3 linked regions of the Spartinivicinus poritis genome follow. Each later gene encodes a partner of the first gene's protein in a complex. Links are inferred from orthologs where the notes say so. Each region holds a gene or a part of one and is shown on either strand. Other genes may lie near its edges.

Region 1 (4,473 bases):
GCTCGCCTTGCTTGATAAGTTTGTTGCAAACGCTGTGCGATCATTTCTGCCGCAGCGGGGTTATGGGCAACATCTAAAATCAATCGAACCGGCTTACCTTTAATCCTGACTTGCTCTACTTGCAAGCGGCCTAATAGTCTAGCACTCATTAAGCCATTCACTATGGCTTCATACGGTATTGATAAAGGCAACTGTTGCAGGGTTTGCAAGACAGTTAGTGCATTGGTAAAGGGCAGCGAAGGATAAGGCAAACCAGGTATTTCACAATCAACGACTTTTCCAGCCCTATCGATATTTGTTTTACCTTTAAATACCCAGGTATTAGCTTGTTGTTCAGCAATAAAGTCCTTACCTTTAACCAACAGCTGAAACTGCTCGGCTTCAGCTCGCTGGATAACTGACGGGTAAAGGGTTTCATCACCATAGATCAATGGCGCATCTGGCCGAGCGATACCGGTTTTTTCCCAGGCAATTGTATTTAAGTCATTACCTAAAAAGCTTTCATGGTCCAGGCCAATACTAGTCACTACAGCAATATCCGGATCAATAATATTGACTGCATCCAACCGCCCCCCTAACCCCACTTCAAGCAATACAACATCTAACGGCTGTTGCTGAAACAACCAAAAAGCTGCCAAAGTGCCAAACTCAAAGTAAGTTAGAGAAGTCTCTTTCCTGGCTAAGTCAACCGCATGGAATGCTTCTATTAACTGGCTATCGGATACCGGCTGCCCCTCAATCACCACTCGTTCGTTATAGTGTAAAAAGTGAGGAGAGGTATATACCCCAACTCGGTAACCCGCCTGTTGTAAAATCGCCTGCAACATGGCAATAGTACTGCCTTTGCCATTAGTACCTGCAACCGTAATCACCCATTTGCCAAGTTTAGCTGGATTAAGTTGGGTAAAAACCTGTTGAATGCGCGTTAAACCAAGATCAATTTCGGTAGGGTGAAGGCTCTCTAACCAAGAGAGCCACTCAGTTAATTGTTTACACCTCATTTTTTGGTTCTGTTGCAGGTGGCTGCTCTTCAGTATTCTCTGTATTTGCTTCAGCAGCTGGCTCGCTGGTTTCACTCGCGTCATCACTCTGCGCCTGATCGGCAACAGCTGTCGTCTCTTCTTCTGCCACCTCATTCGCAGCAATTTCTGCAGTAAAATAAAAGGTCATTTTTTCCAGTAAGGAAGCAATCCGGTCACGAAGCTGGCTTCGTTGTAAAATCATATCAACGGTGCCATGTTCTAATAAAAACTCACTGCGTTGAAAGCCTTCAGGTAATTTTTCCCGAACCGTTTGCTCAATGACTCGAGGACCAGCAAAGCCAATCAGTGCATTTGGCTCAGCAATATTAATATCACCCAACATGGCTAAACTGGCAGAAACCCCACCATAAACTGGATCAGTCAAAACAGAAATAAAAGGCAGGCCTGCGGCTTTCAGTTTTTCAAGCGCAGCACTGGTTTTTGCCATTTGCATTAAAGAAAATAACGCTTCCTGCATCCGCGCCCCACCGCTGGCCGCAAAACACACTAAAGCGCAACGTTGCTCCAAACAGACATTCACCGCTTGAACAAATTTCTCTCCCACTACTGACCCCATTGAGCCGCCCATAAAGGAAAACTCAAAGGCTACTGTAGCCACGGGTACACCTTTAACAGTACCTTTCATGGCTAATAACGCATCTTTTTGCCCGGTTTGTTTTTGTGCAGCATTTAACCGGTCTTTATATTTTTTGCTATCTCTGAATTTCAGGCGATCTTCCGGCTCTAAATCTGCCGCAATTTCCTCACGATTTTCTGGATCTAAAAAGTAATCTAAACGCGTTCTAGCAGAAATCCGCATATGGTGGTCACATTTTGGACACACATCGAGATTTTCTTCAAGCTTTGGCTGATACAAAATTGCCCCACACTTGACGCACTTTTTCCACAGCCCTTCTGGTACATTACTGTGTTTTTTCGAACCAGACAAAGACGGCAGATTAAATTTATCTAATAACCAATTAGCCATAAGTTGCTACCTAAAATAACAAAGCGGAGGTGCTAATGCAGAACCCCTATGAATATTCTGGGGCAATACCCTAGCACTTCCGCTACAAACAAAAAATACGATAAAACCCTATATAAGATCTATTGACGTTTGCTCCAAGATTCTGCTAAGGGCAAACACCAAACAAAACCTATTAATCAATTGCCTGACGAATAGAGCCTAGTAGCTCTTTAACCGCAGCAATGGTAGTTTGATCATTATTGCCAGCAGCAATTTTTTTCACAATTGCACTGCCCACCACCACTGCATCAGCCGTTTGAGCAATCGCCCTGGCCGTTTCCGCATCTCGAATACCAAACCCAACACCCACAGGTAACTGAGTATATTGTCGAATCCTTGCTAGTTGACTGTTGACCGCATCGACATCAAGGGTAGCAGCCCCAGTGACACCTTTTAAGGACACATAATAAATAAACCCAGAGGCACTATCACAAATGGTTTTAATTCTGGCTTCTGCTGTCGTAGGGGCTAATAGATAAATAGTATCTATATCTTTTGCTTTTAGCTGTTCAGCCAACGGGCCAGCCTCTTCTGGTGGTAAGTCCACGGTTAAGACGCCATCGACACCCGCTTCAGCAGCAGCTTCAGCAAATACTTGATAGCCCATCACTTCAACTGGATTGAGATATCCCATTAATACAACAGGCGTTTGATTATCCTGTTGGCGAAACTCAGCCACCATTGCCAACACGTTTGACAGCGTAACGCCATGGGATAGTGCTCTCTCGCAAGCCTGCTGAATAACAGGCCCATCAGCCATGGGGTCAGAAAAGGGGACCCCAAGCTCAATAATGTTAGCCCCCGCTTCCACCATTGCATGCATTAACGGCACAGTCAGCTGGGGTGAATTATCACCAGCGGTCACATAAGGAATCAACGCCTTCCGCTGTGTGTTTTTCAGTTGTTCAAAACAAGATTGTATTCGACTCATTGTTCGCCCCGTTAGCTCCAGTCCACGCCATCAATTGCCGCTACGGTATGAATATCTTTATCGCCACGGCCTGATAAATTGACCACAATGACTTGATCATTTGCCATCGTGGGTGCTAGCTTTTCGACATAAGCTAACGCATGACTACTTTCTAAAGCAGGGATAATCCCTTCCATACGAGTCAAACTATGAAATGCGGCTAATGCCTCCTGGTCAGTAACCGCCACATATTCTGCTCGGCCAGTATCTTTTAACCAAGCATGCTCAGGCCCTACGCCAGGATAGTCTAAACCTGCCGAAATAGAGTGAGTGTGAATGATCTGGCCTGCATCATCTTCCATTAAATATGTGCGGTTGCCGTGCAATACCCCTGGTTTACCAGCACATAAAGGTGCTGCATGACGACCAGTGGCCAAGCCTTCACCAGCTGCCTCTACTCCAATAATATTAACGGAGGTATCACCAATAAAGGGATAAAACAACCCAATCGCATTAGAGCCACCCCCGACACAAGCCACAATGCTATCGGGTAATTTACCTGTTTGCTCAAGACATTGACTACGCGCTTCACGGCCAATGACTGACTGAAAATCACGGACCATTTGAGGATAAGGGTGGGGCCCGGCCACAGTACCAATAATATAAAAGGTATTATCTACATTGGTCACCCAGTCACGCATGGCTTCATTTAAAGCATCTTTTAGGGTACGAGAGCCAGACTCAACAGGAATCACTTCAGCACCCAGTAGCGACATCCGATACACATTCAACGATTGTCGTTTAACGTCTTCAGCACCCATATAGACATGACACTCTAAGCCCAGGCGAGCAGCTACGGTTGCTGAAGCAACGCCATGCTGGCCAGCTCCGGTTTCAGCAATCACCCGAGGCTTCCCCATATGCTTAGCCAGTAGTGCCTGGCCAATGGTGTTATTCACCTTATGGGCACCAGTATGATTTAAGTCTTCACGCTTTAAATAAATTTGCGCACCACCCAGGTGCTTGGACCATCGCTCAGCAAAATACAGTGGAGATGGACGACCAACATAGTGAGCTAGGTCTTTATCAAACTCTGCCTGAAAGTCTGGGTCTCGCCACAATTTGTGGTAAGTTTCTTCTAACTCAGCTAATGCCGCCATCAAGGTTTCAGATACAAAACGACCACCGTAAGGCCCAAAATGACCACGGCTGTCGGGTAGTTTTAATAGATCTTCAACACTGTATTGTTGAGACACTGGCAACCTCTCGAATAAACGCATTAATTTTGGCAGGATCCTTAATACCTTTTGCTTGCTCCACCCCGCCACTCACATCCACAGCAAAAGGTTTTACCTGTTGAATAGCCATTGCCACATTATCAGCGGATAAGCCACCGGCAAGAATAATCGGTTTGCTGGGATGAGCAGGAATACACTGCCAATTAAAAGTTTCACCGGTTCCACCTGGAATACCGGGGCGGTAACTATCTAATAAGATACCTGCCGCCGACTTAT
Region 2 (2,955 bases), on another replicon or contig:
CATGAACAACCAACTCATCCAGTGCGTGACGCATTCTTGCCAGGGCGACTTCTCGGGTTTCGCCATAGCTAATGACTTTGGCAATGAGCGAGTCGTAATAAGGGGGGACTTTATAGCCACTGTATAAATGAGAGTCGACACGAATCCCAATACCGCCAGGGGCATGGAAGTGCTTGATCTCACCAGGTGATGGCATAAAGGTTTTGGGGTCTTCAGCATTGATTCGACACTCAATAGCATGACCTTTAATGGTGATATCTTCTTGCTTGATACTTAAAGGCTGACCACTGGCGATCAATAACTGCTCTTTAACAATATCAACGCCGGTCACCAACTCAGATACTGGATGTTCAACCTGAACCCGAGTATTCATCTCAATGAAGTAGAACTTGCCATCTTCGTATAAAAACTCAAAGGTGCCGGCACCACGATAACCAATTTCAATACAAGCATTCACGCAGCGCATGGCAATATCATTGCGCGCTTCTTCAGGAATTCCTGGGGCTGGTGCTTCTTCAATAACCTTTTGATGGCGACGTTGCAGCGAACAGTCTCGATCACCTAAGTGAATGGCATTCCCCTGGCCGTCAGCGAGTACCTGAACTTCTACGTGGCGTGGGTTTTCCAGAAATTTTTCCAGATATACCATTTCGTTGCCAAAAGCTGCTAAGGCTTCAGATTGAGTAACATTAATCGCGCTAAGTAAATGGGCTTCGCTGTGAACAACCCGCATACCACGACCACCACCACCACCGGATGCTTTGACAATAACGGGGTAGCCAATGTCTCGGGCAATGGCAAGTGAACGTTCTTTGTCACCCGTCAGCGGGCCATTTGAGCCTGGTACTGTGGGCACACCAGCTTTTTGCATAGCTTTGATGGCTGACACTTTGTCACCCATTAGTCGAATCACATCAGGTGAAGGGCCGATAAAGGTAAAGCCGCTGTTTTCAACTTGCTCTGCAAAGTCAGCATTTTCGGCTAAAAAACCATAACCAGGGTGGATAGCCACAGCATCAGTGACTTCTGCTGCGCTGATTAGGGCCGGAATATTTAAGTAGCTTTCAGTAGGGTTGTTAGGACCAATGCAAACGCTTTCATCTGCTAAGCGAACATGCATTAGTGATTCATCTGCTTTAGAGTGAACAGCAACGGTTTTAATGCCAATTTCTTTACAGGCTCGTAAAATCCGTAGTGCAATTTCCCCTCGGTTGGCAATGAGTACTTTCTCAAGCATGGTGGGTATCCTGCTACTGTCGGGTCGGTTTAAACGATGGTAAACAGCGGCTGATCAAACTCTACAGGTTGACCATTTTCCACCAGAATGGCTTCGATTGTGCCTGTTTTGTCAGCTTCGATCTGGTTCATCATTTTCATCGCTTCGACAATACACAAAACATCGCCAGCTTTGACATGTTGACCAACTTCAACAAAAGCAGGTGAGCTGGGAGAAGGTGCGCGATAAAAAGTACCTACCATCGGTGAGGCTACTTGATGACCTGTTGGCTTGGCTGCAGGTGCAGACTCTTCCTTTGTTTCGACTGGAGCCGCTGCTGCCGCAGTAATAGGTGCTGGAGCTGCTGGTGCAGCTACTGCATATTGAGCAGGAGCAATCATCGGTGAGTTAGCGTGCCGACTAATACGAACCGACTCTTCACCTTCTTTAATTTCCAGTTCATCAATACCAGATTCTTCTAGTAACTCGATCAGTTTTTTTACTTTTCTAATATCCATAGCGTCATCTCGGATAAATTGAACTTATTGTTGAAGCAAAAACAAAGCAGCAGTGTGCTGACATTTGTTGTGCTTTACTGGTTTTAAACTTTTTTGGTCTTAAATTTTGCAAAGGGCTAAAAATGCGGAGGGTATGCCTCTTTAGCCCTTAGTCTTCTAGATGTTTGATGGCTGCCTGTAGCGCAAGCGCATAGCCTTGAGTACCCAGCCCACAAATCACCCCAACAGCAACATCCGAAAAGTAAGAATGGTGCCGAAAAGGTTCACGTTGATAGACGTTAGAGAGGTGAACCTCGATAAAAGGAATCTCTACCCCTAATAATGCATCGCGCAGTGCCACGCTCGTATGCGTAAAAGCCGCAGGATTAAAAATAATAAAGTTAACCCCTTCACGCTTTGCGTCATGAATCCGTTCAATTAACTCGTACTCTGCATTACTTTGCAGTGTTTGTAGGTGATGACCATGATCAACAGCCTGAGTGGTCAGGGTTTGGTTGATATCGTCTAAAGTAGTTGAACCGTAAATAGCTGGTTCCCGAGTGCCTAATAAATTTAAATTAGGCCCGTGCAGCACTAAGATTGTTGCCATAAGTTAAGGCTCTCAACGTTTGAGCTGTCTCCGCTTGTACTACAAATCATGCCGACTGAGGTCATACTCAACTGCTGTCAGCAGTTGCCTTTGTTCGCTTGTGCTGACAGTAACGGGTAATGACAGAGTTAATGATCAAAAATGTAACGGCCGATTGTGCATAAAATGGCAGCTGCTGTCCACTATTTGCATGATTAAAGACTTTAAAAGCAAAGTCTCTAATATTGTATGCAAGATCGCGTAACTTTTTCCGTTTTTAGGGCTGAACTGGTAATTATAGAAGCAAATGCTCAAGCTTGCAGGAGTTAGCTGCGATTTAGCGTCGATCTTAAGTGATTTTCCAGGGAGTTAGCGGTTATCTCTCCCTGTACACGAAGATTTTCTAGCTCCTCACCGGTTCGGCTGAAGAAAAGCAGCGCTGGTGGGCCAAAAATTGAGTATTGTTTGAGCAGTTGTTGTTGGTCTTGATTGAAAGCGGTGATATCAAGCTTAATTAGTGAAAATTGGGTAAGAAGAGGCTTCACATTGTCTGCAGGAAGAACTTCTCTCTCTATAACTTTACAAGAAATACACCAGTCAGCGTAGAAATCAACCATGACTGGCTTTTGCTGATTTTTAGCCTTAGCTAGTGC
Region 3 (2,818 bases), on another replicon or contig:
TACCACCAGTTTTGGTTAAAGAAGCTAACCGTTCTGCAAGGCTGATTAAAGGTCCTGCTAGGATATTCGCTAGCATAATGTCTACAGGCTGATCAGGTGCCTGTTCAGGTAAAAAGGTGTATAAACGGTTAGCTGCTATATTATTACGCTGGCCATTAGCAATCGTTGCTTCTAATGCTTGAGGGTCATTATCAATAGCAACCACATTGGCTGCACCCAGAATTAATGCAGCAATACCTAAGATCCCTGAGCCACAGCCATAGTCAATCACTTGTTGATTAGTGACTTCATTGTTACCTAGCCATTCTAAGCACAGCGCTGTGGTAGGGTGAGTGCCAGTGCCAAAGGCCAGGCCTGGGTCTAAAATTAAGTTAGCTGCATTAGGGTCAGGAATTTCTCGCCAGCTTGGGCAAACCCAGAGCCTTTTCCCAAATTGAATAGGATGGTAGTTATCCATCCACTCCCGTTCCCAATCCTTATCTTCAACTATTTCTACTTTGTAGTTGGGTAATGGTTGTGGGCTAAGTTCATTAGCTAAATATGCCAATACCAAGTCTATTTCTGTGTTTGCCTCAAACAAGCCAATGACCTGGGTATTATCCCAAAGTGGTGTTGTACCTAAGGCTGGCTCAAATACTGGTTGATCTTGGCCGTCTTGTAAGGTGACGGCGTTTGCACCAATTGCCAGAAGTAAATCTTCCAGTGTTTCGCTTTGGTCGCGGGTTGTATCCAGTTTGACTTGAATCCAGGGCATGAGGGGATAGTTTTTAATTTGAGTAATTATTGAAGGGAGGCGAGCTTAGCTAAGCTCGCCTCAATGACTATCTACTTAATGGGATAGCTTTTGTTCCAGATAATGAATGTTAACCCCACCTTTGGCGAAGTTAGCGTCTCTTACTAGCTCTGCATGCAGTGGTGCATTGGTACGAATACCATGAACAACCAACTCATCCAGTGCGTGACGCATTCTTGCCAGGGCGACTTCTCGGGTTTCGCCATAGCTAATGACTTTGGCAATGAGCGAGTCGTAATAAGGGGGGACTTTATAGCCACTGTATAAATGAGAGTCGACACGAATCCCAATACCGCCAGGGGCATGGAAGTGCTTGATCTCACCAGGTGATGGCATAAAGGTTTTGGGGTCTTCAGCATTGATTCGACACTCAATAGCATGACCTTTAATGGTGATATCTTCTTGCTTGATACTTAAAGGCTGACCACTGGCGATCAATAACTGCTCTTTAACAATATCAACGCCGGTCACCAACTCAGATACTGGATGTTCAACCTGAACCCGAGTATTCATCTCAATGAAGTAGAACTTGCCATCTTCGTATAAAAACTCAAAGGTGCCGGCACCACGATAACCAATTTCAATACAAGCATTCACGCAGCGCATGGCAATATCATTGCGCGCTTCTTCAGGAATTCCTGGGGCTGGTGCTTCTTCAATAACCTTTTGATGGCGACGTTGCAGCGAACAGTCTCGATCACCTAAGTGAATGGCATTCCCCTGGCCGTCAGCGAGTACCTGAACTTCTACGTGGCGTGGGTTTTCCAGAAATTTTTCCAGATATACCATTTCGTTGCCAAAAGCTGCTAAGGCTTCAGATTGAGTAACATTAATCGCGCTAAGTAAATGGGCTTCGCTGTGAACAACCCGCATACCACGACCACCACCACCACCGGATGCTTTGACAATAACGGGGTAGCCAATGTCTCGGGCAATGGCAAGTGAACGTTCTTTGTCACCCGTCAGCGGGCCATTTGAGCCTGGTACTGTGGGCACACCAGCTTTTTGCATAGCTTTGATGGCTGACACTTTGTCACCCATTAGTCGAATCACATCAGGTGAAGGGCCGATAAAGGTAAAGCCGCTGTTTTCAACTTGCTCTGCAAAGTCAGCATTTTCGGCTAAAAAACCATAACCAGGGTGGATAGCCACAGCATCAGTGACTTCTGCTGCGCTGATTAGGGCCGGAATATTTAAGTAGCTTTCAGTAGGGTTGTTAGGACCAATGCAAACGCTTTCATCTGCTAAGCGAACATGCATTAGTGATTCATCTGCTTTAGAGTGAACAGCAACGGTTTTAATGCCAATTTCTTTACAGGCTCGTAAAATCCGTAGTGCAATTTCCCCTCGGTTGGCAATGAGTACTTTCTCAAGCATGGTGGGTATCCTGCTACTGTCGGGTCGGTTTAAACGATGGTAAACAGCGGCTGATCAAACTCTACAGGTTGACCATTTTCCACCAGAATGGCTTCGATTGTGCCTGTTTTGTCAGCTTCGATCTGGTTCATCATTTTCATCGCTTCGACAATACACAAAACATCGCCAGCTTTGACATGTTGACCAACTTCAACAAAAGCAGGTGAGCTGGGAGAAGGTGCGCGATAAAAAGTACCTACCATCGGTGAGGCTACTTGATGACCTGTTGGCTTGGCTGCAGGTGCAGACTCTTCCTTTGTTTCGACTGGAGCCGCTGCTGCCGCAGTAATAGGTGCTGGAGCTGCTGGTGCAGCTACTGCATATTGAGCAGGAGCAATCATCGGTGAGTTAGCGTGCCGACTAATACGAACCGACTCTTCACCTTCTTTAATTTCCAGTTCATCAATACCAGATTCTTCTAGTAACTCGATCAGTTTTTTTACTTTTCTAATATCCATAGCGTCATCTCGGATAAATTGAACTTATTGTTGAAGCAAAAACAAAGCAGCAGTGTGCTGACATTTGTTGTGCTTTACTGGTTTTAAACTTTTTTGGTCTTAAATTTTGCAAAGGGCTAAAAATGCGGAGGGTATGCCTCTTTAGCCCTTA

The links. Proteins that work in one complex are often made in the same cells at the same time.
Region 2: the proteins of accD (region 1) and accB are in contact, whole or in part, in a solved structure (PDB 8UXZ), measured with the Escherichia coli proteins. The link is inferred for Spartinivicinus poritis from one-to-one orthologs.
Region 3: the proteins of accD (region 1) and accC are in contact, whole or in part, in a solved structure (PDB 8UXZ), measured with the Escherichia coli proteins. The link is inferred for Spartinivicinus poritis from one-to-one orthologs.

What each region holds. Positions count from the first base shown.
Region 1 is NZ_JAPMOU010000003.1:242,863-247,335, forward strand. Bases 1-2,873 are described here. They hold accD (acetyl-CoA carboxylase, carboxyltransferase subunit beta), read right to left. Parts: upstream 2,011-2,873; coding sequence 991-2,010; downstream 1-990. Other genes in these bases: folC (bifunctional tetrahydrofolate synthase/dihydrofolate synthase), read right to left, coding at 1-1,001; trpA (tryptophan synthase subunit alpha), read right to left, coding at 2,183-2,873. In the rest of the region: more of trpA, read right to left, coding at 2,874-2,980; trpB (tryptophan synthase subunit beta), read right to left, coding at 2,992-4,215; ORQ98_RS04110 (phosphoribosylanthranilate isomerase), read right to left, coding at 4,193-4,473.
Region 2 is NZ_JAPMOU010000004.1:54,436-57,390, reverse strand. It holds accB (acetyl-CoA carboxylase biotin carboxyl carrier protein), read right to left. Parts: upstream 1,735-2,955; coding sequence 1,267-1,734; downstream 1-1,266. Other genes in the region: dsbD (protein-disulfide reductase DsbD), read right to left, coding at 2,629-2,955; aroQ (type II 3-dehydroquinate dehydratase), read right to left, coding at 1,883-2,323; accC (acetyl-CoA carboxylase biotin carboxylase subunit), read right to left, coding at 1-1,237. UniProt on the Escherichia coli protein: This protein is a component of the acetyl coenzyme A carboxylase complex; first, biotin carboxylase catalyzes the carboxylation of the carrier protein and then the transcarboxylase transfers the carboxyl group to form malonyl-CoA.
Region 3 is NZ_JAPMOU010000004.1:55,506-58,323, reverse strand. It holds accC (acetyl-CoA carboxylase biotin carboxylase subunit), read right to left. Parts: upstream 2,171-2,818; coding sequence 830-2,170; downstream 1-829. Other genes in the region: aroQ (type II 3-dehydroquinate dehydratase), read right to left, coding at 2,816-2,818; accB (acetyl-CoA carboxylase biotin carboxyl carrier protein), read right to left, coding at 2,200-2,667; prmA (50S ribosomal protein L11 methyltransferase), read right to left, coding at 1-754. UniProt on the Escherichia coli protein: This protein is a component of the acetyl coenzyme A carboxylase complex; first, biotin carboxylase catalyzes the carboxylation of the carrier protein and then the transcarboxylase transfers the carboxyl group to form malonyl-CoA.